Regions from separate parts of the Simplicispira sp. GW247-4R2A genome, predicted to be linked through region 2. Evidence: predicted binding sites of a transcription regulator. Region 2 holds the regulator's gene; the other holds the start of a gene.
The links. Region 2 encodes NrdR, which represses ribonucleotide reductase genes. Its sites were predicted from a motif close to CACNANATNTNGTG; they were not measured.
Positions count from the first base shown of each region.

Region 1: the regulator NrdR is predicted to act here: its motif matches at 7,434-7,447, upstream of AC07ZH_RS03610 (ribonucleoside-diphosphate reductase subunit alpha).

Region 1 covers NZ_JBWKZM010000003.1:118,915-133,297, forward strand. The annotation lists gene AC07ZH_RS03590 (DUF3426 domain-containing protein) at 1-1,416, shown strand, start outside; gene AC07ZH_RS03595 (carbohydrate kinase family protein) at 1,444-2,346, shown strand; gene AC07ZH_RS03600 (histone) at 2,399-2,998, opposite strand; gene AC07ZH_RS03605 (ribonucleotide-diphosphate reductase subunit beta) at 3,195-4,370, opposite strand; gene AC07ZH_RS03610 (ribonucleoside-diphosphate reductase subunit alpha) at 4,492-7,380, opposite strand; gene ampD (1,6-anhydro-N-acetylmuramyl-L-alanine amidase AmpD) at 7,657-8,235, opposite strand; gene AC07ZH_RS03620 (sigma-54-dependent transcriptional regulator) at 8,225-9,691, opposite strand; gene AC07ZH_RS03625 (ATP-binding protein) at 9,702-11,429, opposite strand; gene AC07ZH_RS03630 (PP0621 family protein) at 11,419-11,643, opposite strand; gene AC07ZH_RS03635 (cytochrome C assembly family protein) at 11,640-12,437, opposite strand; gene ffh (signal recognition particle protein) at 12,517-13,896, shown strand; gene miaB (tRNA (N6-isopentenyl adenosine(37)-C2)-methylthiotransferase MiaB) at 14,007-14,383, opposite strand, start outside.
Region 2 covers NZ_JBWKZM010000018.1:41,712-56,094, reverse strand. The annotation lists gene AC07ZH_RS13145 (O-acetylhomoserine aminocarboxypropyltransferase) at 1-797, opposite strand, end outside; gene AC07ZH_RS13140 (CBS domain-containing protein) at 903-1,376, shown strand; gene aroC (chorismate synthase) at 1,426-2,523, shown strand; gene nrdR (transcriptional regulator NrdR) at 2,625-3,074, opposite strand; gene glyA (serine hydroxymethyltransferase) at 3,085-4,332, opposite strand; ZMP/ZTP riboswitch at 4,364-4,509, opposite strand; gene AC07ZH_RS13120 (lytic transglycosylase domain-containing protein) at 4,539-5,387, opposite strand; gene AC07ZH_RS13115 (DUF349 domain-containing protein) at 5,912-8,626, shown strand; tRNA gene AC07ZH_RS13110 (tRNA-Leu) at 8,678-8,762, opposite strand; tRNA gene AC07ZH_RS13105 (tRNA-Leu) at 8,868-8,952, opposite strand; gene rnr (ribonuclease R) at 8,987-11,284, shown strand; gene AC07ZH_RS13095 (NAD(P)H-hydrate dehydratase) at 11,366-12,874, opposite strand; gene AC07ZH_RS13090 (FAD-dependent oxidoreductase) at 12,920-14,179, opposite strand; gene AC07ZH_RS13085 (amidase) at 14,229-14,383, opposite strand, start outside.

The DNA of each region.
Region 1 (14,383 bases), on a different contig from region 2:
TTGCGCGGGCCCGTGGCGCGCGTGGCACCCCCCGCACCGACTGCGCGAGCCTGGGGCAGCGCGGCTGCGGCGCGCTCTGCACCCCCACCACCTATTTCGCACGAGGACGATGGCGAAGCCGACGACGGTTTTGCGCAGACACGGTCTGGCACCCTGGACTCGCTGGCGGAAGATGCGGTGCCCGATGCCCCTGACCATGTGCCCTCGTTTCTGAAGGCGCCGATCCCCCCCGAACCTGATTTTCTTGCGCCCAATGCCCTGGAGCTCTCGGGGCAGCAGTTCGCACGCGGGCAAACGCAACCCCCTGTGTCCGTTTTCCCGCCGCCTTTTGGCGGGCGTGGGGAGGATGGCGCTGACGAAGCCGTATTGCGGGCCACTGGGGATGGCCCGTTGCCGCGTGCCACCGAGGATGCGGACTCGCAGCCGGCATCAGGATTTGGATTTTTGCATCCGGGCGGCTATGAGTTGCCAGCGGCGCAAGTGGACACCGGCGACAGCGACTGGCCCGCGCTATTTGACGAAATGCCGAAGCTGGAGCCAAACGCTGAAGCTCAGGCGAATACTCCCCGTGGCGATACACCTGAACCCGATTTGGCGCATTTCATTGCCACACTTGCGCAAACGCCTGAGCTGGACAGCGCGGTGAATTCGGGTACAGACCCGGCGCCTGAAGTGATGGCTGCAGCGGTGCAGGAAGCGGCTTTGGCTGGGCCCCATGAGGCTCCGAGTGATGAAAGCGAGCCAGATTGGACCTTGGTGCAAGAGGGCTCTTCCGCTTCAATGGAGGAGGCCTTGCCGCTTCAGCCCGCTGTTCCCTTGGCGCAGAAGCTGCCCCTTGCGGTGCAGCGTGAAGCCGAAATCGCGGAGAGCGATGCACTGGAGGAGGCCACCGAACTGGATCAGGACCTGTCCTTCGTGCGCAGCGCGCGCCGACGGGCGTTCTGGTCTGGCAAGGGCGTGCGCGCGGGCTTGTCCTTGTTGGCCAGCGTGCTGTTGCTAGGGTTGGCTGGCCAGGTGGTGCTGCACGAGCGCGCGCGCGTGGCAGCAACCTGGCCGCAGAGCCGCAGTTTTCTCGAATCTGCTTGCGCCTATCTGGAATGTTCCGTGGGACTGAACCGCGACATCGGTGCAGTGCTGGTGGATGGCTCGTCGTTCAACCGTGCGCAGGGTGACCGGTACCAGTTTTCGCTGACACTGCGAAACCGCTCAGCCTTGCCTGTGGAAGCGCCGGCCATTGAATTGACGCTGACCGACGCACAAGATCAAACCGTGCTGCGACGCATCCTGCTGCCCGCTGAATTGGCGATCCCGAACCCGCTTGGGCCAGGCCAGGAATGGAGCACTATGGCGCCCATGACCCTTGGCCAAGGCGCTGCGCGCGTTGCGGGCTACCGCGTTCTGGCTTTTTATCCTTGAGGTTTCGACCTCGCACCTTGAGTTTTTATGGCAGTCCTGATTTGCGGTTCCTTGGCGTTTGACACCATCATGACTTTTGAAGGCCGGTTTGCCGACCAGATACTGGCGGAGCAGTTGCACATACTGAACGTCTCGTTTCTGGTGCCATCGCTGCGCCGGGATTTCGGTGGCTGCGCTGGCAATATTGCCTATAGCCTGAATCTGCTTGGCGGCAAGGCGCTGCCCATGGCGACTTTGGGAAGCGATGGCAGCGAGTATTTGCAACGGCTGGAAAAGCTGGGAATCGGCACGGATTTTGTTCGGCAGGTGGAGGACACCTACACCGCGCAAGCCATGATCATGACCGACATGGACAACAACCAGATCACCGCGTTTCACCCCGGCGCGATGATGCAAGCGCATCGCAACCGTGTTGAGAACGCGCCAGCGCATGGCATCACGCTGGGCATCGTGGCCCCAGACGGACGCGACGCCATGCTGGAGCATGCGGCCCAATTTCATGCTGCCGGTGTTCCCTTCGTATTTGACCCGGGCCAGGGCTTGCCGATGTTCTCTGGCGACGAGCTCAAGCACTTCGTGGATCTCGCCACCTGGGTGACGGTGAACGATTATGAGGCGCGCATGCTGTGTGAACGTACCGGCCTGGATTTCGCAGAACTGTCCTTGCGTGTCGAAGGGCTCGTGGTGACTTTGGGCGCTGCCGGCTGCGAGGTGTGGGTGGCTGGCACGAAAACGCTGGTACCACCAGTGAAAGCGCAGCAAGTGGTAGACCCCACGGGTTGCGGAGATGCCTGGCGCGGGGCCTTGCTGTTCGGTTTGGAACAAGGCTGGCCGTTGGTGCGCTGCGCGGCACTTGGCAGCCGCATGGGCGCACTAAAAATCGCTACGCGCGGGCCGCAAAATTACCAGTTGGATTTCACACCCGCCTGAGCGGGGTAAAAAAAACCGGCGCAGAGCGCCGGTGGAAAAATCAAACGATTTCTCAGGGCTTAGAGCCTGTGGGAAAGGGCCATGCAGCTTGGGGGTTGAGCTGGGTCTTTGGTGTCGGCTCGGCGTTTCCCTTGGCTGCGGGCTTCGCAGCGGGCGATGCGGCCTGCTTTGCTGGTGCCTTGGCGGCCGGCTTCTTGGCACTCGCCGCCTTGACCGGTGCGGCCTTCTTGGCCGGAGCTGCCTTGACCGGGGCGGCCTTCTTGGCAGGAACAGCCTTCTTCGCTGGAGCAGCGGCCTTCTTTGCCGGCGCTGCCTTCTTCGTTGCGACGGCCTTCTTGGCTGGGGCAGCCTTCTTCGCCGCTACAGCCTTCTTGGCGGGTGCTGCTTTTTTGGCAGGAGCTGCCTTTTTCGTGGGCGTGGCAGCTTTCTTGGCGGGAGCGGCTTTCTTCGCGGGCGCAGCCTTCTTGGCCGGTGCAGCAGCTTTCTTCGCCGGAGCGGCTTTCTTGGCAGGAGCTGCGGCCTTCTTGGCAGGCGCAGCCTTTTTCGCTACAGCCTTCGGGGCAGCAGCCTTCTTTACTGCTGCGGTCTTGGCAGGCGCAGCCTTCTTCTCAGGGGTTGCGGCCTTGGCGGCCGGCTTCTTCGCAGTTGCCATCATCTTCTCCTAGGGTCAATGAGCAAAGAGCACTCCACGCCTGCATGGGACACGGAGAGATTCAAGAGTCCGAAGCGACGCGCCAGACCCTGAATGGGGGTGCACTGCTCCGGCAGCCACGGTTGCGCGATCGCGCCCTGGGGCCAGAGGAGTGCAGGTAAAGTGTTCATTGAAGTGAAGGATGGCGAACTCGGGCTTAGTCCCAGGCGAGTGCCCCCCCTGATTGGTATTCAATGACGCGGGTTTCGAAGAAGTTGCGCTCCTTCTTCAGATCGATCATTTCGCTCATCCAGGGAAACGGGTTTTCTTCCTGGGAGAACAATTTACCCAAACCGATCTGTGAGGCGCGGCGGTTGCCGATGTGCCGCAGGTACCCTTTGAACATCGAAGCGTTCATGCCAAGCACGCCACGCGGCATGGTGTCCTCGGCGTAGCGGTATTCGAGTTCGACCGCCTTGTGGAACAGCGCCGCGATTTCTTCCTTGAAGGCAGCGGTCCAGAGATGCGGGTTTTCAAGCTTGATGGTGTTGACCAAGTCGATGCCGAAGTTGCAGTGCATGGACTCGTCGCGCAGGATGTACTGGTACTGCTCGGCTGCACCGGTCATCTTGTTCTGCCGTCCCAGCGCAAGAATCTGTGCGAAGCCGACGTAGAAGAACAGTCCCTCCATCAGGCAGGCGAACACAATCAGGGATTTGAGCAGCGCCTGGTCGGTCTCGGGTGTTCCGGTGCTGAACGACGGATTCATGATCACGTCGATGAACGGAATCAGGAATTCGTCCTTGGCGCGAATCGAGGGGACTTCGTTGTAGGCGTTGAAAATCTCGCCCTCGTCCAGCCCCAGTGATTCCACAATGTATTGGTAGGCGTGCGTGTGAATGGCCTCTTCGAACGCCTGGCGCAGCAGGAACTGGCGGCATTCCGGGGCCGTGATGTGCCGGTAGGTCCCAAGCACGATGTTGTTGGCCGCCAGTGAATCGGCGGTGACAAAAAACCCGAGGTTGCGTTTGACGATGCGGCGCTCGTCTTCGGTAAGGCCATTGGGGTCGCGCCACAACGCGATGTCGCGCGTCATGTTGATTTCTTGCGGCATCCAGTGGTTGGCACAACTGGCGAGGTATTTGTCCCACGCCCATTTGTATTTGAAGGGCACCAACTGGTTGACGTCCGTCTTGCCATTGATGATGCGCTTGTCGGTTGCGCTCACGCGACGGGCAGGATGCGCTGAGGTATCGACTGCAGCTTGTTTTGGCAGGGGCTGCTGAAGTTTGGAAACATCGAGCGGCGACGGGGCCGCCAGCGTTGCTTGGGGCACGACGCGATCAGTAGAAATTGGCGAGAGTGGTGTGACTTCTTCGTCCCAGGTCAGCATGGTTTTTCCAGTGCTCGCATTATGAGAGCACTGCTCCGAAATGAAAAGCGCGCAAGCGCGGCGCGACGCGGTTTTGTTGCTTCACTGCACAAGCCGCCGAGCGTGTGCGTGATGCACGTCTCTATTGGCAGGCTTCGCAGTCGGGGTTGTCGATGGCGCAGAACTGCACATCGCTTACTGGCAGGGCTGCGGCTGCATGCGTTGGCTGCTGCAGTTGGCTTTCGACTGCGTTGTGGTGGCGTGAAGGCACGGTGCTCATTTCGACATGCGTGGCCGACTGGGTGCGCAGGTAGTAGGTGGTCTTGAGTCCTCGCACCCAGGCCAGCTTGTAGGTCTCGTCCAGCGTCTTGCCTGAGGCGCCCGCCATGTAGAGGTTCAGGCTCTGTGCCTGGTCGATCCACTTCTGGCGCCTGGCGGCGGCCTCGACCAGCCATCGGGGTGCGATTTCGAAGGCGGTCGCGTACAGCGCCTTGATCTCTGCGGGCACCCTGTCAATGGGCTGTAGTGAGCCCTTGAAGTGCTTCAGATCCATCAGCATCACTTCGTCCCAGATACCCGCCTGCTTGAGGTCGCGCACCAGCCCGTGGTTGATGATGGTGAACTCGCCCGACAGGTTCGATTTCACCGACAGATTGCCGAAGCATGGCTCGATAGACGCGTCCACGCCGACGATGTTCGAGATGGTTGCCGTCGGCGCGATGGCCACGCAATTGGCGTTGCGCATGCCGTCACGCCTGATCTTGGCGCGCAGCGTGTCCCAATCGAGTTGTGATGAACGATCGACTTCGACATGGCCGCCGCGCGCCTGTGCAAGCAGTTCGAGCGAATCGAGCGGCAGGATGCCGCGGTCCCACAAAGAGCCTTTGAAGCTGCTGTAGCGACCACGCTCCACGGCCAGGTTGCTCGATGCCTCGTAGGCGTAATAGCAGAGAGCCTCTGCCGACTGGTCGGCAAATGCGAGCGCCTCTTCCGACGCGTAGGGAATGCGCAGTGCATACAGCGCGTCCTGAAAACCCATCAGGCCCAGGCCTACCGGGCGGTGCCGGAGATTCGAATCGCGCGCTTTCTTGACCGCGTAGAAATTGATGTCGATGACGTTGTCGAGCATGCGCATCGCGGTCGCCACCGTTCGCTGCAGCTTGCCGTGATCCAGTGACAAGGCACCCTGGGCGCTGCGGCTCAGGTGGTTCAGCAGGTTGATCGACCCAAGATTGCAGACGGCAGTCTCGGAGTCGCTGGTGTTGAGTGTGATCTCGGTGCACAGGTTGCTCGAGTGCACGACGCCGACATGCTGTTGGGGTGAGCGCAGGTTGCAGGCATCCTTGAACGTGATCCAGGGATGCCCGGTCTCGAACAGCATGGTGAGCATTTTTCGCCACAGATCGGTCGCCTCGATGGTGCGTGAAGGTGTGATGTCACCACGCTGTGCACGCTCCTCGTACGCCAGGTATGCACGCTCGAACTCGGCGCCGAAGCAGTCGTGCAGATCGGGCACGTCAGACGGCGAAAACAGGGTCCAGCGTCCCTTTTCCAGGACCCGGCGCATGAACAGATCGGGAATCCAATTGGCGGTGTTCATGTCGTGCGTGCGCCGCCGGTCGTCGCCGGTGTTTTTGCGCAGTTCCAGGAATTCTTCAATATCCAGGTGCCAGGTTTCCAGGTAGGCGCACACGGCTCCTTTGCGCTTGCCTCCCTGGTTGACTGCGACCGCGGTGTCGTTCACGACTTTGAGGAACGGCACGACGCCCTGAGATTCTCCGTTCGTGCCCTTGATGTGGCTACCCAGGGCCCGTACCCGCGTCCAGTCGTTGCCCAGCCCTCCGGCGTACTTGGAAAGCAAGGCGTTTTCTTTGATCGATTCGTAGATGCCATCGAGATCATCGGGCACGGTGGTCAGGTAGCAACTCGAGAGTTGCGAGCGGCGCGTGCCACTGTTGAACAAGGTGGGCGTGCTCGACATGAAGTCAAAGGCCGACAGCAGTTCGTAGAACTCGATGGCGCGGGCTTCGCGATCGACTTCATTGAGAGCCAGCCCCATGGCGACCCGCATGAAAAAGGTCTGCGGCATTTCGATGCGGCGCTTGTGCACATGCAAAAAATAGCGGTCGTACAGCGTTTGCAGGCCCAGGTAGTCGAACTGGCGGTCGCGCTCGGGGCGCAATGCGTTGGCCAGTGGTGTCAGATCGAATTGCAGCAGGCGCTCGTCCAGCAAGCCTTGTTCCACGCCTTGGCGCAGCAAGGTGGGGAAGTGCTCGCGGTAGGCGGCGTCCAACGCTTCGGGGGCCACGTCGCGCCCCCACACTTCACGGCCAATGGTGTGCATGAGCAAGCGGGCCGTGACATAGCTGTAATCCGGGTCCTTTTCAATCAGGGTCCGCGCGGCCAGGATCACGGCCTTGAAGACTTCATCCAGTGCAATGCCGTCGTAGAGGTTGCGCAGCGTCTCCTGGACGATGGGGGCGGCTGCGACATGCTCACCTAGACCAGCGCAACTGGCCTCCACCAGTGCGTGCAGCCTGGCCAAGTCGAGTGGTGTGCGCTCCCCATCGTCGAGCACATGCAGCACTTCGGCCTCTGCATGGTGCACAGGAGTTGCTTGGTGCGAACGCTCCTGCGCGCGACGCTCCCGGTACAGCACATAAGCGCGTGCCACTTCGTGGTGTTCGCCGCGCATCAGCCCCAGCTCGACCTGGTCTTGCACGTCTTCAATGTGAAAGGTGCCGCCGTTCGGACGCGAGCGCAGCAGGGCACGCACCACCGTTTGGGTGAGCCCATCCACGGTCTCGCGGATGCTGGCGGATGCAGCCCCTTGCGCGCCGTGCACGGCGAGAAATGCCTTCATCAATGCCACCGCGATTTTTTGCGGCTCAAACGGTACGACGGCACCGTTGCGACGAATCAGGTGGTGGTGGGCGTAATCCGCTGGTGGTGTGGGTGCCAATAGGTTGGCACCTTGCGCAGGAATTGCCGATCGGCGAAAAGATTCAGGGGGCTGGAGGGAGGAATGCATGGCGTTCCATTCAAAAAAAGAAAAAGACTGGGCGGCGGTAGGTGTGGGTGAATAACTATAGGTGGTGCAAAAAGTATTTGCAATACGCTACCTATAGTGTTTTTTAGAATTTAATGGTGCATGCCATGCAGACATTTGTGCCAGCCCGCATGTGGCTTGGAGCGCGGGGGAAGAAGCAAGCTTGGCAGCCGTCTGCGAGCTGTTTGTGGCTCTCGGGCCGCGTTTGGATTGGAGCGTTGGCCTGGGCGCGGGCTATGTGGCCCGCGTGCGGCGTGCTCAGCGCAGCGGAAACTGAATGCTCGGCAGGCCCAGGCGGCTCTGAAATTGCACCCAGTCAAATGCCGCACCTGGGTCGGCCTTGCGCCCTGGTGCGATATGTTCATGCCCGGCGATGTGGGCAATGGGGTAGCGCTGCGCCAATGCGTGGCTCAGTTGCACCAGCGTGCCGTACTGCGCAGCCTCGAAGGCTTCGCCCTCCAGGCCTTCGAGTTCAATGCCGATGGAGTCGTCGTTGCAATGGCTGCGGCCCCGGTAGCAGGACGCCCCCGCATGCCATGCGCGCTGGTCGCAGTCCACGAACTGAACCAACTCGCCATCCCGGCGGACAAAGAAATGCGCTGAAACGCGCAGGCCGCGCAAGCGTTCGTAGTAGGGATGGGCGGTGCAGTCGAGGGTACCGAGAAAGAGCGCCGCGACATCGCCGCCGCCGTACTGCCCAGGCGGCAGGCTGATGGAATGCACCACCAGCAAATCCACCTGGGCGCCCGCCGGACGCGCATCGCAGTGTGGTGATGCCAGCGCATGCGCAGCTTGGTACCAGCCACCTTGCCACAAGGCGCTGTTCTCAGGGCTCATCGTCGCCTTGCGGGTCGCCAGGTGCCGCGATATTGAGCCGCGCGATGCGGTAGCGAATCTGGCGCAGACTGATGCCCAGGCGAGCTGCCGTCGCCGTGCGGTTGAAATGGTTTTCTTGCAGCGCACGCACCAGAATGCAGCGTTCCTGCTGATCCAGCCAGGCCTGCAGATCCCGGGGGACCGGTTCCTGATCCGCCCGTGCTGCCGCAGGTGCTATTTCCGTCGCGCCGGGGGTGGCGCCGGCCGGTAGGGGTTCGGTGACTGACGAGACTGCGCAGTCCACGTGCAGTTCATCGCCGTCGCCCAGGGCTACCGCGCGGTGCAGCAGGTTTTCCAGTTCGCGCACGTTGCCGGTGAGGGGGTGGGCCGCGATGGCCGCAACGGTCGCATCGGTAAGTTTGGGCGCGGGGATGCCGGATTCGTGGGCAATACGCGCCAGCAGGGCGCGGCACAGGTCAGGCAGGTCTTCGCGGCGTTCGCGCAGCGGAGGTATCACCACCTCGATGACGTTGAGCCGGTAATACAGATCCTGGCGAAAGCGCCCAGCCTGGACGTCGGCGGCGAGGTCGCGGTGGGTGGCGCTGACGATGCGCACATCGACCGGCTCCTCCTGCGTTGCGCCCAGCGACCGCACACTGCGTTCCTGGATGGCGCGCAGCAGCTTGGACTGCATGGCCAGCGGCAAGTCACCGATCTCGTCGAGAAAGAGCGTACCGCCTTGCGCGGCCTGGAAGTACCCCTGTCGATCCTGCGTAGCGCCGGTGTAGGAGCCTTTGCGCGCACCGAAAAATTCGGCTTCCAGCAAAGCTTCCGGAATGGCGCCGCAGTTGACGGCGATCAGCGGGCCACCAGCCCGTTGGCTGCTTTCGTGCAAGGCTCTGGCAACCAGTTCTTTTCCCGTGCCAGATTCACCGCGTACCAGGACAGGCGCCATGCCACGTGCCACTTTGGCAATGCGTTGCTTGACGTTCTGCATGGTCTGGGATTGGCCTACCAGGCGATCAAGGGAGGTCGGGCCGCTGAGACCGTTGGGGCCGCCCGGCGCCGTACGTGTTTGCGCGGTTTTGGGCGCCAAGACGCTGTCCGTACCCTGGATCGCCGAGGCCACCACGGCGCGAAACTGCTTGAGATCCACCGGTTTGGTGAGGTAATCAAATGCACCGGCGCGCAGTGCTTCGACGGCGTTTTCAGCCGAGCCGTACGCTGTCATGACCAAACAGCGCTCCGGGCGTTGCTGTTTGCGCAGATCGTGCAGCAATTCCATGCCAAATCCGTCGGGCAGGCGCATGTCGGTGATGACCACTTCGTACCGGTTTTGCGCCAGTAGCTGGCGTGCCTCTGCAATATCGGCGGCTGTTTCGACACGGTAGCCCTCCCGCAGCAGCGTCAGCTCGTAGAGCGTTCGCAGGTCGGGTTCGTCATCGACCACGAGGATGGAGGCGGGCTGGGAATGCATAGTCAGAGGGTCAGACCACGATGGTGTCAAACAGGGAGGCGTCGGGCGAGGCCACCAGGCCAGTGCCACGGAACCTTACGGTAAACGCATTCCCGCTGCGATCGCCGGTCTGTGTCTGCCGGTGCGCGCGCTGGTAGCCGATGCTGGCGCCATGGCGCTCGCACAGGCCGCGGCAGATGTAGAGACCCAGGCCGCTGGAGCGGCTCTCGGAGGAGAAGAAGGGCTCGAACAGATGGCGCTCGACCGACTGGTCCAAGGGCGCGCCATCGCTCCACACTTGTACGCTGGCCTGGCCCGGGGAATCCATGCGCGTCTGCAATTGCAGCGACTCGCTGTCGCCGGAGCGGTAGCGCAAGGCATTGTCGAGCAGGTTCACCAGCACGCGGCGCAGGTGTTCGGCATCGAATTCGACGTGCATGCCAGGCGCGCCCAGTGCCAGCGTTCCCTGGCGTGTCGGCGCGGCGTGCGCCTGCCACTCGCGCCAGATGTGCGCCACGTTGTCGTCGAGCGCAACCGTGGCCGCAGCGGCGTGGTCGATCTGGTGCTGCACGCGGGCAATATCGAGAATTTCCTCGGCGATGTGGGCCAGACGGTCGGCGTTCTGGCCGATCATCTGCGCCAGACGCTTGTGTGTCGGGTCGTGCAGGTCTTCGTCCAGCAGGGCGTTTGCCTGCACGATCGCCGCCAGCGGGTTGCGGATTTCGTGCGCCACGGCGGCCGACATGCGGCCCATGGCGGCGAGCTTTTCGGTCCGCAGGCGTGCTTCGAGCTCGCGCAAATCGTGCAGGAACATGACGCACAGGCGCTGCTCGGAAGCGTCCGGGGCCGCGGAGTCGGGCGCTGTCAGCCATGTGCGCACGTGCAATCCAATAGGGCTCTGGTCTTCGCTGATCAGATTGACTTCGGCGACTTTGGGGGCATTCTGGCGAAAACTGCGCCGCGCCAGGGCGGCAAGGGCTTGCCAGGGCGGGCGCGCAAGCAGCGAGAACGGCGCGCTCAGCGTGGATTCGGCGCCGAGCAGCCGCACTCCCGCCGGATTGGCATTGCGCACCACAAAGTCCTCGCCCAGCACCAGCACGCCCTCGCTGAGGTTCTGAATCACAAGCGCGCTGACCTGCTGCTGCACCATGGCCGTGGCTCGGCTGGTTTGGGCAATGTGCTGCTCGCGCACCAGACGCAGCGCGAGCTGCTGCACCAGGAAGGCCACGATAAAGTAGCCCGTGCCCGTCAACGCCGCTTGTAGCGAGCGCTGCGCCATTTCTGCGCCGTTGTGGTCACCTCCCCACCAGGCCCAGGCGAGCAGCAAGATCGTGACGGCTGCGGTGGTCCCCAGCGCGAGGGTGAGCGTGCCCAGCACCGAGGCCATGAGGATGGGCAGTCCAAAGAGCGGGGTGAAGCTCATGCTGCCGGTGTGCAGGAGTTGCAGCGCTGACACCACAGCCAAATCCACACCGATCGAAGGCAGCCATTGCACGCCAGCCTGCGGAGAGGGCGCCGCCCTGCCTGCGAACAGGCGCAGGGCCAGGGTGCCAGCCAAGTACAGCACGCAGACGCCGATGATCCACGGTTCTGCGGCCTGGTTCAGCATCTGGCCCATGAGCTGCAGCAGCAGCAGCGCCAGGGCTACGACGACGCGGCCAGTCAGAAAGCCTTGCCACAGACGCAAAAAGGCGGGGTCCTGTCCGCGCAATAGCCGCTGCCGCGCCAGCGAGGTGGCAAAGAACCCCTCAGTGGCCATCTTGCTTTTGGTGCTCGGCACAGCAGTAGCTTCGCCCGTCGCTGAGCCAGGCGTCGCTGCGGGGCACATGGACGCCACAGCGCGCACAGGCCAGCATCTCTTGGGGAGCAGGAAGTTGCGCCGATTGCCGGGGTGCTTTTCTGGACTCGACGCGCTTGCCGCGCCACACCATGTAGGCCACGCCGAGCACCAGCAGCAGAACGAGAAATTTCATACTACGCGCCCGAACACGACTTCCAGTACAAAGCGCGAACCGACGTAGGCGAGCAGCAGCAGCACTGCGCCCGCATACAACACCCGGACCGCACTGCGCCCGCGCCAGCCAAAGCGCCTGCGCCCGAGCAGCAAGGCGGCAAAAGTGAACCAGGACAGCAGCGAAAACACCGCCTTGTGGTCCCAGCGCCATGCGCGCCCGTAGAGGGCCTCGCTGAACAGAACGCCAGCGACCAGGGTGGCGCTCAGCAGCACGAACCCGGCTGTGACGAAGCGGAACGTGAGGCGTTCAAGCGTCAGCAAAGGCAGGCCGCTGTGGGGGTCTTCGGCCAGGCGAAGCCGCTTTTCGGCACGGGTCATCAGTGCTGCATGGACCACCGCAGCAGCGAACAGCCCGTAGGCCGCGATGCCGAGCGCCAGATGCAGTGGCAGCCAGCCCGAGGCGCTGACGTGCAGCGGCTGGCCTGGAAATGCCAGAGCCAACAGCACGGCCAGCGCCCCCAGCGCTGCCAAAGCCCAGCGTGCACGCAACTGGGGGAATAGTTGCCGCTCTACGGCGTACACCGTCAGCACCAGCCAGGCGGTGACGGACAGCGCGGGAGCAAAACCAAAGCGAGGCGAGGGCTGCAGCATGCCCAGCCCAAGCAGGGCGCCATGCAGTGCCCAAGCCAACCAAAGCGCCGCTTTCGCGGCCGGTTCGGGCAGGCGCGAGGCAAACGCCGCCGGTATGGCATAGGCAATTGCAGCGGTAGCCCCCAGCAGCAAGGCGACGGGAGAGGCGCTGGTTAAAATCATCCCGGCAGTTTACCTTTCGCCCGGGCACCAGCCTGCGGCCCACACCGCCCGCCCAAGCGCGCTCACCCGGAATTTTTTTATGGCCTCCGCCCTCACCGACAAACTCACGCGCCTGGTCAAAGAGATGCGTGGCCAGGCGCGCATCACGGAATCGAACGTGCAGGACATGCTGCGCGAAGTGCGCATGGCGCTGCTGGAGGCCGACGTGGCCCTGCCCGTGGTGCGCGACTTCATCGCCCGTGTGAAGGACAAGGCTCTGGGCCAGGAAGTGATGGGCTCGCTCAAGCCCGGGCAAGCGCTGGTGGGTATCGTCCACCGCGAACTGGTCGCCACCATGGGCGAAGGCGTGGCCGACATCAATCTCAATGCACAGCCGCCGGCCGTCATCCTGATGGCGGGCTTGCAGGGCGCGGGCAAGACCACGACAACGGCAAAACTAGCCAAGCACCTGATCGACAAGCGCAAGAAGAAGGTGCTGACGGTCTCCGGCGACGTGTACCGCCCAGCCGCCATCGAACAGCTCAAGACTGTTACGGCCCAGGCCGGCGCCGAGTGGTTTCCGAGTACGCCTGACCAGAAGCCACTGGATATCGCCCTCGCTGCGCTTGATTACGCCAAAAAGCACTACTTCGATGTGTTGTTGGTCGACACCGCAGGCCGCCTGGCGATTGACGAGTTGCTGATGCAGGAAATCAAGGACCTGCATGCGGCCATCAAACCGGTGGAAACCCTGTTTGTGGTGGACGCCATGCAGGGCCAGGACGCCATCAACACGGCCAAGGCCTTCAAGGAGGCGCTGCCGCTCACCGGCATCATCCTCACCAAGCTCGACGGTGATTCGCGCGGCGGTGCGGCGCTGTCGGTGCGCCAGATCACGGGTGCGCCCATCAAGTTCGCTGGCGTGTCGGAAAAGCTCGACGGTCTGGAGGTGTTTGATGCCGAGCGCCACGCCGGCCGCATCCTGGGTATGGGCGACATCGTCGCCCTGGTCGAGCAGGTGTCGGCCGGTGTGGACATGGAAGCCGCGCAGAAGCTCGCCGCCAAGGTGAAAAGCGGCGATGGTTTTGACCTCAACGACTTCCTCGGCCAGTTGCAGCAGATGAAGCAGATGGGCGGCTTGTCGAGCCTGATGGACAAACTGCCCGCACAGCTGAGCGCCAAGGCCGGCGCGGTGGACATGGACCGGGCCGAGAAAGACATCAAACGCAAGGAGGGCATCATCCAGAGCATGACGCCCAAGGAGCGCCGCAGGCCCGAACTCATCAAGGCCACCCGCAAGAAGCGCATTGCCAACGGCGCCGGCGTGCAGGTTCAGGAAGTCAACCGCCTGCTCAAGGAGTTCGAGCAGATGCAGGGCATGATGAAGAAGATGAAGGGCGGCGGCCTGATGAAGATGATGAAGAAGATGGGCGGCATGAAAGGCATGGGCGGCGGCGGCATGCCCAAGATGCCCTTTTAAATTTTAGGTGTTTTAGGCCTCTAGCGCCTATTGGGTAAGCGCTAGCAGCTATAAATATAGAAGCATCCCTGCACTTGGGCTGCTGCCGCTTCAGGGGCGCTTCCGGCGCTTTATGCCGCCTCGCGGACCAGCACTTCGCCGCGCAAGGTGTAGGCCTTGGCTTCGGTAATGGCCACATCCACCATCTGCCCCACCAGCCTTGGCTGGCCGGCGAAGTTCACCACGCGGTTGCACTCGGTGCGGCCCATGAGTTCGCCGGCGTCCCGCTTGGAGGCGCCTTCCACCAGAATGCGCTGCACCGTTCCGACGCGTTGCTCGCTAATCGTTTTGATGTTGGCGTTGATGACGGCCTGCAACTGGTGCAGGCGGCGCAGCTTCACGTCGCCCGGCGTTTCATCGTGCAGGTTGGCTGCGGGCGTGCCCGGGCGCGGGCTGAAGACGAAGCTGAAGGAGTTGTCGAAGCCGATGTCGTCGATCAGCTTCATCA
Region 2 (14,383 bases):
CGCGCGCGCAACAAAAACGGACCGACTGTGCTTTCCTCGGCGAACACCATGCCGTGAAAGCCGTCGTAAGGCTCGGTCAGCTCGGGGTAGCGGCCAGAGCCTTCCCAATCGAAACTGCCGCCATCGACCAGCACGCCGCCTATCACCGTGCCGTGCCCGCTGAGGAACTTGGTGGCGGAGTGGTACACGATGTCGGCCCCGTGTTCAAAAGGCTTCATCAGCCAGGGGGTTGTGAACGTGGAGTCAACCAGCAATGGGACGCCAGCCTCGTGGGCGATGGCGCTCACGGTCGGAATGTCGAGCACGTCGAGGCCTGGATTGCCCACGGTCTCGCCAAACAGCAGGCGCGTATTGGGGCGGATGGCGGCGCGCCAGGCGTCCACATCGCCGGCCGGTACAAAGCTCGTTTCGATCCCGAAGCGGCGCAAGGTGTAATGCAAAAGATTCTGGGAGCCGCCATACAGCGCGCTGCTGGCAACGATGTGCGAGCCCGCGCCCATCAAAGTGGCAATGGCCAGATGCAGGGCTGCTTGCCCGCTGGCGGTGGCCAGAGCCCCCACGCCGCCTTCCAGGGCCGCCATGCGCTGCTCCAGTACGGCCGTGGTGGGATTGCTGATGCGCGAGTACACGTGGCCGCCGCGTTCCATGTTGAACAGCGAAGCCGCGTGGTCGCTGGAGTCAAAAACGAAAGACGTGGTGAGGTGAATGGGAACAGCGCGTGCGCCGGTGGCAGGGTCGGGTATGGCGCCTGCGTGCAGGGCCAGGGTGTCGAAGCCAGGGTCGGCGTAACCGGGCATGAAGGGTCTCCAATGCAATCGTGGATGGGCGTGTGCGGCATTGTGGGCTATATTTATGAGGCCGCGCAGCAACACAGAGCTTGCTGCACACAGCGAGGAACCCCCATGAAAGTCAGCGACATCTTGCGTGTGAAGGGCAATACGCTCTACACCGCCCACCCTGCCGAACCACTTGCGGACGCCGTGCGCGTGATGTCGGAGCGGGACATCGGTTCGCTGGTGGTCATGGAGCATGGCGACTTGGTGGGCATGCTCACCTTCCGCGAAGTCATCCAGGCGCTGGTGCGCAATGGCGGCGCAGTGGGCACGATGCTGGTGCGTACGGCCATGGACGACCACCCGCTGACCTGTACCAATGCGACCGATATGGACGAAGTGCGCCGCATGATGCTCGAACGCCACGCGCGCTACATGCCGGTCATGGACAACCGCATGCTGATGGGAGTCATCAGCTTCTACGACGTTGCCAAGGCCGTGGTGGACAGCCAGAATTTCGAAAACAAAATGCTCAAGGCCTATATCCGCGATTGGCCCGAGGGCGAGGACAGCGATACGCCCGGTGCCGCCGCCGGGAAGTAAGCCACTTGTGCGGTGCTCGCCCGTGTCGCTGCCCTGATAATGGCGGCCCATGAGCGGCAACACATTCGGCACCCTTTTCGCAGTCACCAACTTTGGTGAATCCCACGGCCCGGCCATTGGCTGCGTGATCGACGGCTGCCCGCCTGGCATGCCTTTGTGCGAGGCCGACATCCAGGCCGACCTGGACCGGCGCCGCCCCGGCACCAGTCGCCACGTCACACAGCGCGCCGAGCCCGATGCGGTGGAAATCCTCTCGGGGGTCTACGAAGGCCTGACCACCGGCACGCCGATTGCCCTGTTGATTCGCAACACCGACCAGCGCAGCAAGGATTATGGCGATATCGCCCAGCGCTTTCGCCCCGGACATGCCGACTACACCTATTGGCACAAGTACGGCGTACGCGACCCGCGCGGTGGCGGGCGTTCCTCAGCACGGCTGACGGCGCCCACCGTGGCGGCCGGCGCCGTGGCGCGAAAGTGGCTGGCTGCGCAGTTCGGCACCCAGGTGCGCGCCTGCATGAGCCAACTGGGCGAGCTCGACATTGGCTTTGAGTCCTGGGAGCACGTGGCGCAGAACCCGTTTTTTGCACCGGTGGCCGACGTGCAGCGTTTGGAGGCCTATATGGACGCGCTGCGCAAGGCGGGCGACTCCTGCGGTGCGCGCATCCGCGTGCAGGCCACCGGCGTTCCCATTGGGCTGGGCGAACCGATTTACGACAAGCTCGATGCCGACATTGCCTGGGCCATGATGGGATTGAATGCCGTCAAGGGCGTGGAAATCGGCGCCGGTTTTGCCAGCGCCGCGCAGCGGGGCACCGTGCATGGCGATTCGCTCTCACCCGAGGGCTTTCGCAGCAACCATGCGGGCGGGGTATTGGGCGGCATCAGCACGGGGCAGGACATCGAGGTGCAGATCGCTATCAAGCCAACCAGTTCCATCCTCAGTCCGCGCGAGTCGATTGACACAGCCGGGCAGTCGGTCCAGGTCAGCACCCGCGGCCGCCACGACCCCTGTGTGGGCATACGGGCGGCGCCCATTGCCGAGGCACTGCTGGCGCTGGTGCTGATGGACCATGCCCTGCGCCACCGCGCGCAGTGCGGCGACGTGCACCAAAGCGTGGCGCCGATTGCAGCCGAAGCCCCTTGAATTCGCTATAGAAAGAATAGCTTCTGGCGCTTACTGGATAAGCGCTAGAGGCCAAAAAACCTTAAAATTTTCGCGCTCTTGAGCGCGGGGCAAGCGCTGGCTCAGCGCCGCACCTCGTCCACCAGGTGCTTGAACTCGTCGATGTCCTCGAAGCTGCGGTACACGCTGGCGTAGCGGATGTAGGCCACCTGATCGAGCTTCTTGAGTTCGCGCATGACCAGTTCGCCAATGCGGCTGGACGCGATCTCGCGCTGCCCCAGGCTGAGGAGCTGTTCCTCGATGCGTTCTATGGCCGCGTCCACCTGCGTCGTGCTTACCGGGCGCTTGCGCAGCGCAATGGCAAACGAGCCGAGCAGCTTGGCATGGGCGTACTCAGTGCGTCGCCCGTCTTTCTTGACGACGACAGGAAAGCTGACTTCAGGCTTCTCGTAGGTCGTGAAGCGCTTGCCACAGGCCAGGCAGCGGCGCCGGCGGCGGATGAAGTCGCCGTCTTCCGCGACCCGCGTCTCGGCCACCTGGGTGTCGAGATGGCCGCAGAAGGGGCACTTCATGATCGCCGCTTTACCCGCGGTAGACGGGGAACTGGGCCGTCAGCGCGTTCACCTTGGCACGCACGGCAGCCACATGGGCCTCATCGCGCGGCTTGTCGAGCACGTCGGCAATCAGGTTGGCGGTCAGGCGGGCTTCCTCGTCCTTGAAACCGCGCGTGGTCATGGCAGGCGTGCCCAGGCGGATGCCGCTGGTCACCATGGGCTTTTCCGGATCGTTCGGGATGGCGTTCTTGTTGATCGTCATGTGGGCCGATCCCAATACTGCTTCGGCATCCTTTCCGGTAATGCCCTTGGCACGCAGGTCGACCAGCATCAAGTGGCTCTGCGTGCCACCGCTGACGATGCGCAGCCCGCGCTGCGTCAAGGTTTCGGCCATGATGCGTGCGTTGACGAGCACCTGCTCCTGGTACTGCTTGAATTCGGGTTGCAGCGCTTCCTTGAAGGCTACCGCCTTGGCCGCAATCACGTGCATCAGCGGGCCGCCCTGCAGGCCGGGGAAGATGGCGCTGTTGATCGCCTTCTCATGCTGCGCCTTCATCAGAATGACGCCGCCGCGCGGACCGCGCAGGCTTTTGTGGGTGGTGCTGGTGACGATATCCGCGTGCGGCACGGGGTTGGGATAGACACCAGCGGCAATCAGGCCGGCGTAGTGCGCCATGTCCACCATGAAAATGGCGCCGACGTCTTTGGCCACCTTGGCGAAGCGCGCGAAGTCGATGTGCAGGCTGTACGCCGAAGCACCCGCGATGATGAGCTTGGGCTTGGTCTCGTGCGCCTTGCGTTCCATGGCGTCGTAGTCGATGACCTCGTTGGCGTCGAGCCCGTAGGACACCACGTTGAACCACTTGCCCGACATGTTGAGTGCCATGCCGTGCGTCAAATGCCCGCCTTCGGCCAGGCTCATGCCCATGATGGTGTCGCCCGGCTTCAAGAAGGCAAGAAACACCGCTTCGTTGGCCGACGCGCCGCAGTGGGGCTGCACGTTGGCCGCTTCGGCACCAAAAATCTCTTTGATGCGGGCAATGGCCAGCTGCTCGGCGATGTCGACGTACTCGCAGCCACCGTAATAGCGCTTGCCGGGATAGCCCTCGGCGTATTTGTTGGTCAGCTGCGTGCCCTGGGCCCACATGACAGCGGGCGAGGCGTAGTTCTCGCTCGCGATCAGTTCGATGTGCTCTTCCTGGCGCCGGTTTTCGGCCTGAATGGCAGCGAACAGCTCAGGGTCGGTTTGCTCTACGAGAATATTGCGTTGGTACATGGCAGTCCTGTGAACTTGTGTCCCTTGAATCAAGGGCTGCCCAGGCGAACGGCGGAACGCAGCGGACGGGGGCCCGTGCGGCACGCTTCCCGGTGGTTCACAAGGACAGCGCCTTGCTGGTTTCCACGTCAGCGACGGCCCTTGGGGCCGCGCCTATCGCCAGTCGCGTACCCCGCGAGTTTACCTGAGACCCTGGGCCGACTTGCTCAAAGTGCGGAGAGCAGGGCGACTTTGTCGGCGCTGGCCGCAGCCGGGATGGCAGGGGCCGGCGCAGCAGGCGTCACGGCCTTGGTGGTCAAGGTGCCGGCGGCGGAAGGTGCGGTGCGCGTGCTGCGCCCGGCGGCTACCTGGCGCAAGCGGAAGTGCTCGGCCATCACCTTGGCGGCATAGCCGCCATCGCTTTCAATATTGGCGGCGCCCACGTAGTAACGCAAGCCGCCTTCGAGGGAGCCGGCGCGGCGGATGCATTCTTGCAGCACCTGTACGCCGACCCGCAAATTGGTGACCGGGTCAAAGGCTGCGAGATGCCCGCCCGCGCTCTCATACTTGTCGGTGTGCACGCGGGTCATCACTTGCATCAGGCCTTGCGCGCCGACCGGGCTCTGGGCAAAGGGATTGAAGCTCGACTCAATGGCCATGATGGCCAGAATGAGCGTCGGATCGAGCTTGGTCTTGCTGCCAATTTCATAGGCCTCGCTGACCAGCAAGCTCAGTGGCTCAGGCGCCACGTTGTATTTCTTGCTGAGCCAATAGGCCACGCGTGCCTGCTCCTTGGGCAGGCCTTGCGGATCTGTTGCCAGCACCCGTTCGCTCGGCTCCTCTATATCTAGTGCGTCGTCCGCTTCTGGTGCCACGCTCTGGCGCGCTTCAAGCCAACTGCGCAGTTGCACTTCGCCTTGGGCACGCAAATCGGGGCGTGCTGCCAGCATGATGGCCAAGCAGGCCACGGCGAGTCCGAGCAGCGCAAAGCTGTTGTGGGTCGTTTTCAAAAAGACGTTGGTCAAGGTGTTTGCCATCACACGCAAGGCCGCGGCCAACTTTCCTGTCGCTGTCATAGCTTCCTTTCGGCGGTACTGTCGCGGTTCGCACAGACACAAGGTCTCGCGTTCGCGATGTTCACCTGATTGGTACGCCATCAAATTCGTGCCTGGCGTGTAGCACTGGACCGTTTTGACTTAGCCGAGATCGGCAGCGGAACTGGGGTTTGTACTTAGCGTTGGTGCCAAGATCGCGGATTCTAGGAGGGCATCAAATGCCAGGTCAACACTAACATTGTAGTTTATTAGCTTTGTTTGTTATTAAATAGCTGTATGAAACCGCTGATTTGGCCTGTGCCGACAAGACCCTTGAAGGCTTCACGGTGCTTGCATCGCTCCGCCTGGTGGCCTCTGCGAGGCAAGTGCAGGCAGCGGGCGCTGGTGTGAAAACCAGGAAATTGGGGAGTCGAACCAAAACGCGGTGAAAATAGGCCCATGCACGCAATGACGTGCCCTCTGTTCTTATTTCTTTGTTTGATTGGCGAGCTCTTGTACGCCATCGCCTCAACCTGCTCATGTTTCCTTTTTCTTTGCGCAACAAGATGTCCGACGCCCCTGATCTCACCCCCACGCCGGCACCGGCAGCGCCCGTGCATCCCCTGGACGGGCTGACTGGTGGAGCCTTTTCTGCTGCAACCTCTGGTGAGCGCGCTGCCCGCATTCGTGAGTGGCTGGTCTCACAGCCCGAGCCGGCGCAGCTCCAGGAAGTCTTCAAGGAGCTGAGTGGCCGCGACAAAGGCGCTGCGCGTGCGGTGCGCGAGCGTCTGGATGAAATTCGCCGAGCCAAAAGCCAGGAGTTGATTGCTGCCGAATGGGCAGAAAAGGCCACTGCGCTGCTGGCGGCCTCCAAACTCAATATCGCCGACGCCATGGCCTGGCAGCGCGACGCCGCCAAGGCCGGTGCGCCGCTCTCACGCGAACCGCTGGCCGAGCTTAAGACGGCTTTGACCGAGCGCATCAAGGTGATTGAAGACCTCCAGCACCGCGTGCAGGTGCAGCGCGAGGCCGCGGTGCTGCTTGCCCAGCGCATTGAAGTGCTGTCGACCAAATCCTGGCAGGATGCCCACGCGGTGCGTGAGGCGCTGCAGGCTGACGTACAGAACTGGCAGGACCAGGCGCAGGCCTTGGCGAGCGACGCCAGCTGGCCAAGCGTGGAGGCGCGCTTTCCTCCGCTCCTTGATACGTCGCGTGCGCAACTGCTCGTTGTCTGGGATGCGTTCCAGGCCGCCATCGCCCAGGCTGCGGCTGCGGCGGCAGATGCGCAGGCACCGCTGCCGGCGGTCCCGCTGTGGGCCGACGAATTGCGCGCCGCGCGTGGCGAGGTTCCGGCTGCGGTCGAAGCGAGCGCTCCGCGTCCTGCGAAGCCCAGAACAGACCCGGCGATCGTCGCCCAATCAGTGGCCAAGGTGTCTGAGGCGCTCGCCAAGCTGGAGCAGGAAACGGCGCAGGGCCACGGCAAAGCCAGTTCTGGCGCTGCCGCGGCACTGCGAACCGTGCTCAAGCAGCATGGCCGGCATATCGACACAGCGCTGGAGCAGCGCGTGCACGCGGGTTTGGTGGCGGCGGGCGAGCTCGAAGGCTGGCAGCGCTGGAGCTCTGACCAGGTCCGCGAAGACCTCATTGCCAAGGCGCATGGCTTGCTCAATCGCCCGGATGGCCAGGCCCTGGGCGGGCGCAAGATGCAAGAGAGCCTGCGCCAGTTGCGCGAGCAATGGAAGCAGGCCGATCAGGGTGGTGCGCCCAACCATGGCCTATGGAAGAAATTCGACGAGGCGTGCAACGAAGCACACAAGGTGGTGGAAGCTTGGCTGGAGAAAGTGCGCGCTGACGCAGCCGAGCACAAGGCGCAGCGCTTGGCCCTGATTGCCGAACTCCAGGCCTGGGGCGAGCAGAACGCCACCAATACCGATTGGAAGTCTGTTTTGCGCGGACTGCAGCAATTTGGCGCCCGCTGGCGTGAGGGCGGGCATGTGGGCGAGAAGCTGCTGGCCGAACTGCTGCCCCAGTGGAAGCGGGCCATGGACGCGGCGGCTGCGCCGTTTGAAGCCGCGCAAGCAGCCAGCTTGGGTCGACGCCAGGCCATGATTGAGGAGGCGGCAGTGCTGGGTGCCGCGCCCATGCTGCGCATCGACGCCGTCAAGGCTCTGCAGCAACGCTGGCAAGCCGAGGCACAAGCCGTGCCGATGGAGCGACGCCAGGAGCAAAAGCTTTGGGACGCATTCCGCAAGCCCATTGACGAGGCCTTCAATCGCAAGACGGCCGAGCGCGAGCGCGGCGCAGAGCAGACGAGCGCACACGACAAAGCCGTGCTCGAAGCCTCCAAGGCTCTGGAAGCCGCCAACGCTGGCGGTGACGTCCAGGCGATTCGCGCTGCCGTGGCTGCTTTGGAGGCTGCTTTGCGTGGTCAGGCGGCCCATGCCGCCGAACAGGCTATCGCGCAGCCTCCTGAGGCACCGACCAAGGCCTCAGGCAGTGGTGCTGGCAGCGCAGAAGGACAGGCGCAAGACGCTTCTCCAGCGTCTTCTCCGATGGATGCCGCCGCAGAGCTCAACGCCGGCGCGCAAGGTGAAGAAGCTGCTGCGCCAGCACCACGGGCCGTGCCACGCCCGGTCGTGGCCGTACGCGGCGACGACCGGCCGGGTATGAAGAAGGATGTGCCGGCAGCACCAGGCCGAGGCGCCAGGCCGGGCGAACGCCGCGATGCCCGGGGGGCGCGCGATGGTGCGCCGGGCATGGGTCGTCCATCGGGGCGCTTTGGTGAGCGTGCAGAGTTTGTTGACCGTGGGCCGCGATTGGGCGATGCCGCTTTCCGGGCACAGCGCGAGGCACTGGAGCACGCGCAGGCGGCGCTGCGCAAGCTCGCCGCCCAGGCGCACGGCGAAGCTCTGGCGCATTTGCTGGCGGCCTGGGAGTCGCGCGATGCCTCGCAGATCCCATCCACGCAGGAATTTGGCCGCGCCGTGAACGCAGCTGCGCGCAACCTTTGGGTGCAGGCGCTATCGCAAGCACCGCAGCCCAAGCCCAAGGCGCCCGCAGCAGATCTGCTGCTCAGGCTTGAAATCGCCGCCGAAGTGCCGACGCCCGCCGATCAGCTATCGGCCCGCCGGATGATGCAATTGCAGCTGCTTACGCGCCGCAATGAAGCAGCGCCGGCTGAGACCTGGACGCAGGATGTGGCGCAGCTGCTGGCAACGCCGAGCGAGGCGGGCGCCGCTCGCCGACTGCAAAACGCGTTGAAGGCGCTGATGCGCGCTTAATCTCGATGCCCAATAAAAAAGCCGCTGCAAGGATTGCAGCGGCTTTTTGCTTGGTGCCCAGAAGAGGACTCGAACCTCCACGATGTTACTCGCTAGTACCTGAAACTAGTGCGTCTACCAATTCCGCCATCTGGGCTTGAACTCGAATGTCTGAATTTTATAGCAATGAACCCAAGATTCATGCGCTGATCAAGCGAATAACAACAAAAAAGCCGCTTACGCAGCGGCTTCTCGTTAAACTTGGTGCCCAGGAGAGGACTCGAACCTCCACGATGTTACTCGCTAGTACCTGAAACTAGTGCGTCTACCAATTCCGCCACCTGGGCATTTCAGGAAAGAACGAGATTGTATAGCAAAAAAATGAGTGAAAAATTGCCCGCAAACCAGCCTTCCGACGAATTTGAAGGCACGGTTCAAGGGCACCGCGATGGCCACGGTTTTGTCCTGCGCGACGACGGTCTGTCTGACATTTTTCTTCCCCCGAACGAGATGCGCGCGGTGTTGCACAAAGACCGCGTGCGTGTCTGTATCGTGCGCCAGGACCGGCGCGGCCGTCCCGAGGGCCGGGTGGTTGAAATCATTGAGCGGCCCGCGCAACCGCTGATCGGGCGGCTGCTGCAAGAAAGCGGCGTGTGGATCGTTGCGCCTGAGGACAAGCGCTACGGGCAAGACGTGCTTATCCCCAAGGGGGCGCTCGCCGATGCGCAGCCGGGCCAGGTGGTGGTTGTGCAACTGACCGAGCCACCCGCGCTCTATGGCCAGCCCGTGGGCCGCATCACCGAGGTGCTCGGTGAGGTCGACGACCCCGGCATGGAGATTGAGATCGCCGTGCGCAAGTACGGCGTGCCGCATGAATTTTCAGAGGGGTGCCTGGCCGAGGCCGGCGCCTTGCCCGACAAGGTACGCCCACAGGACAAGAAGGCCCGCATCGACCTGACCGATGTCCCGCTCGTCACCATCGACGGCGAAGACGCGCGCGATTTTGACGATGCTGTGTACTGCGAACCAGCGAAAGTGGGCCGCGCCAAGGGCTGGCGCCTGCTGGTTGCCATCGCCGACGTGAGCCACTACGTGCAGACCGGCAGCGCCATCGACATCGATGCCTACGACCGCGCCACCAGCGTCTACTTTCCGCGCCGCGTCATCCCGATGCTGCCCGAGAAGCTTTCCAACGGCCTGTGCTCGCTGAACCCAGAGGTCGAGCGCCTGTGCATGGTCTGCGACATGCTGATCACCGCCAAGGGCGAGGTGCACGCCTACCAGTTCTACCCGGCGGTAATGTTCAGCCATGCACGCTTTACCTACACCGAGGTAGCCGCTATTTTGGCGAACACGCGCGGTCCCGAGGCGGCAAAACGGCAGGAGCGCGTGTCCGATCTGCTGAATTTGCACGACGTGTACCGCGCCTTGCTGATTGCCCGGCGCGAGCGCGGCGCGGTGGACTTTGAAACCACCGAAACACAGATCGTCTGCGACGACAATGGCCGCATCGAGAAAATCATTCCGCGCACGCGCAACGACGCCCACAAGCTGATCGAAGAAGCCATGCTGGCCGCCAACGTTTGCAGCGCCGACTTCATCGCGCAGGGCAAACAGCACGGCCTGTACCGGGTGCACGAAGGCCCGACGCCCGAGAAGCAGGACATCCTGCGCAGCTACCTGAAGGCCATGGCGGTGGGCATGACCATCAGCGACAACCCGGCACCGTCCGAGTTCCAGGCGATTGCCGAAGCCACCAAAGACCGGCCGGACGCCCAGCAAATCCACACCATGCTGCTGCGCTCCATGCAGCAGGCCATCTACACGCCCATCAACAGCGGCCACTTTGGTCTGGCGTTCGAGGCGTACACGCACTTCACGAGCCCGATTCGCCGCTACCCCGACCTGCTGGTGCACCGCGTCATCAAGTCGATTCTGGGCAATACAAAGTACCGCCTGCCCATGCTGCCGATGCCGGGTGAAGCGCATGCCAAGTTGGCCAAGCGCCTGGCAGCGCGCGTCCCCCGGCCCGGCGCCGTGCCGCGCAAGAAGGAAACGGGCGCTGCGCTGGCGGAAACGCAATCGTGGGAAGCGGCGGGCCTGCACTGCAGCGCCAACGAACGCCGTGCCGACGAGGCCAGCCGCGATGTCGAGGCCTGGCTCAAGTGCAAGTACATGCGCGAGCACCTGGGCGAGGAATACGGCGGCGTGGTGTCGTCCGTCACCAGCTTCGGCATCTTCGTCACGCTGGACGCGATGTACGTCGAAGGCCTGGTGCACATCACCGAACTGGGCGGCGATTACTTCAAGTTCGACGAGGCGCGCCAGGAACTGCGCGGCGAGCGCAGCGGTACCCGCTACGCCATCGGCTCGCGCGTACGCGTGCAGGTCAGCCGGGTCGATCTTGATGGCCGCCGCATCGATTTCCGCCTGGTGCATGAAGGCGAGGCGCTGGCGCCGCGCGGCGCTGGCGACCGAAGCGGCGGGAAAAACGGCAGCAAAAAAAGCGATAAGCCGGCGCGTTCCCGCAGCGATGCGGACGATGCACCACCCATGAGCCGCAAGGCCGGGCGCGTTGCATCTTCGGCGCCCGCGTCGGCAGGCAAATCGCGGCAGCAGGCTGCGCTGCTGACCCAGGCACCGGCGCGTACCGGCAAGGGCAAGTCACGCCGGAGCTGAAGCGCAGACCGCCGTTTGCGTGCGTTTCGCTATAGTTTTAGGAGCTGCTAGCGCATATGGGATAAGCGCTAGCGCCTATTTTTAATCAAAATTTGGCGCGCAGGCCAATGCGCTGGCGACCAAGCTTGTGCCGCTGGGCCAGCCGTCGGCCAGGCGGCCATGCACGAACACCGCATGGCGCGCCGCGGCGAGCGGGGCGTCGCCAGCGGCAAGGCGCGCGCCCACCATGCCGGCCAGTACATCGCCCGTGCCCGCCGTGGCCAATCGGGCGTTTCCCGTGGGGTTGATGAAAGAGGGGGCTTCCCCGGGGGGCGCCACGATGCTGCCCGAGCCCTTGAGCACACAAACGCAGCCAAAGCGCTGCGCCAGCGTGTGCGCTGCGGTGAGTCGGTCGGCCTGCACGCTGGCAGCGCTGCAGCCCAGCAGGCGGGCGGCTTCCAGTGGGTGGGGCGTCAGGATGGTGGGCAGGCCGCGCGCCGCGCGCTGGGCCAGGGCGGTTTGCAGTTTGGCGTCCCGCGCAATGGCATTGAGCGCATCGGCATCCAGCACCAGGCGAGCGGCTTGGGCGAGCACGGGCGGTAGCACCTCGATCACCGCTTCGCCGCCGCCGCAGCCGCAGACCACCGTCAGTTGGCCCAGTTCCAGGGCCTCGAAGTGGCGCTGCATCAGTTCAGGGGTCGAGTTGGCAGCGTGCAATGCGCCGCCGTCCAATAGGGCCACCAGCACCCGCCCGGCACCTGCGTGCAATGCGGCCGTGGCGGCAAGTAGGGCCGCGCCCTCCATGCCCATGCCGCGCCGCGCCAGGCCTTCGCCGCCGACGATGGCAACGTCGCCAAAGCTGCCCTTGTGGCTGGCGTGGGGGCGGGGGCTGTGTTCGGGCGGGCCGGCCAGCCAGGCGCAGGCACGGGCATCCTCCGGAGAGACGCCCAATCGATCAAGCCATACGGTGCCAGCGGCATCGCGCCCTTGTGCGGTGAAAAGGCCGGGTTTGAGCGTGAGGAGCGAGAGGGTGTGGCAGAGCGCCCCCGGGGGGATGCGCGGCGCGAATCCTTCTGCCCAGGCGCCGGCGTCGGTCTGCAGGCCGCTGGGCACATCCACACACAGCAAGGGGGCTGGGCCGGCGCGCAACTGGTGCAGCAGGGCGCGCCAACGCTCAGGCGGCGGGCGCGAGGCATCCCCGGGCGCAAGGCCAATGCCCAGCAGCGCGTCGATGCACAAGTCGCGCTCGGTCAGGGCCGTAGCGGGGCCGTCGGCAAAGCACACGCCGGCGCTGCGCGCGCGCTCAAGCGAGCGGCGTGCGTCGGGCGGCACGTGGGTATCGTTGCCCAACCAGGTCACCGTGACCTGGCGGGTGGGGTTGTGCAGGTGCAGGGCGGCTTCCAGTCCGTCGCCGCCGTTGTTGCCTGGCCCGCAGACGATCCACACCTTGCGCGCGTGCGGCGCGAGCGCCAGAGCGAGCTGCGCGGTGGCCAGGCCTGCGCGCTGCATCAGCGTGTGTTCGGGCAGACCCGCCGCTGCGGCCTGTTCCAGGGCGCGCGTGGCGGCAAGGTCGTGCAGGGCGTGGGGCCGGTCAGGCAGGATGCGCAGCATGCGCGCCATTATGGGCGTGCGGGTTGCGCACTTGGCGTTACCGGCTCAAGCTTTGGCGGCGGAAAAATGCGCCAGTTCGCTCGCTGCCCATGCGCACGTCTGCCCGCTCAGCATCTCGGACAGCAGGCGTGCGCAGCCGCTGGCGAGCGACCACCCATAGCCGCCGTGGCCCAAATTGAGCCAGAGACCGGGCACGCCGCTAGCCCCTAGCGCAGGCAGGCCGCCTGGGCGCATGGGCCGTGCGCCGCGCCACAGCTGCATGCCAGCGCGCTGCGTGCTGCCAGGGAACCAGGCGTCCAGCGCTTCGTGAAGCTGGCGCACGGTAGCCGGGTGGGGCGTGCCGTCGCTTTGCCCGAGTTCTGCGCCACCGGCCACACGCACGCGCTGGCCCAGGCGCGCGATCGTCACCTGCCGCGCCACATCGATCACGACACCTTGCGGCGCGGCGGCGTCTTCGCGCAGCGGCGCGGTCAGCGAGCTGCCCCAGAGCGCCACCAGCCCGAGGTGCAGGCCGAGCGGCTCCGCCAGACGTGCGGTGTGGGCGCCGGTGCACAGTACGGCGGCATCAAATGGGCGCGGCTGGGTCTCGCCCTGAAGATGCAGCGCCATGCGAGCGCTGGATGGACTCAAGCGTGCGACCTCGGCCTGAAACTCGAACACCACGCCCAGGCGCTGCGCCGCCTGGCGCAGAGCGCTGGTGAACTGGCGGCAGTTGGCCGCCTCGGCCTGTGGCAGGTGCAGTGCAATGGTCAGGCGCTCGGCCTCTGCCAGGCCGGGTTCGATGTGGCGCGCGGCCTCGGCACCGATTTCATGCAGCGCCGTGCCAGCATCGCGCAGGGCCGTCACGGCCGCGCGCAAGGGTGCCGCGCCCTGCTCATCTTGCAGCAGCACCAGTGCACCCTGGCTGCGTTCCAGATCAAGTTCCAGCGCCTCGGTGGTCTCCAGAAAGCACTGCTGGCTGAACTGCGCCAGCTTTGCCAGCGCATGCATGGCCGGCGGGGGCTCGCTGCTGCGCAAAGCAGCGCGCGCTGCACTGCGCCAGTTCCAAAGCCAGCGCAGCTCGGCCACAGTGGCGCCGCGCGTGCGCACCCGGATGCCGGAACCCACCAGGCTGGGCGCTGCCATGGCGCCTGGCATGGCCCAGGGCGCGAGCAAGCCGGCGCCCAGTACAGCCCCTGGCGCAAAGCTCGATTCTTCGGCCACGCTGGAGCGGCGCTCGAACACCGTCACCGCATGCCCTGCGCGCGCGAGTTCGTACGCGCTTGAGACGCCGACCACGCCGGCGCCCACGATCGCTATCTTCATAAATTTAAGGGTTTTTGGCTTCTAGCGCTTATGTAGTAAGCGCTGATAGCTATTGTTTTTGGAGCAATTCTTCGGCACGAAGGCCAATATTGAGCACCGCGTCGTCGTGCAGTGCGCCGTGCCAGACCATCAGGCCCACCGGCAACTCGCCGCGCACATGGCAGGGCAGCGACAGGGCGCAGCCGTCGAGCATGTTGACGACGC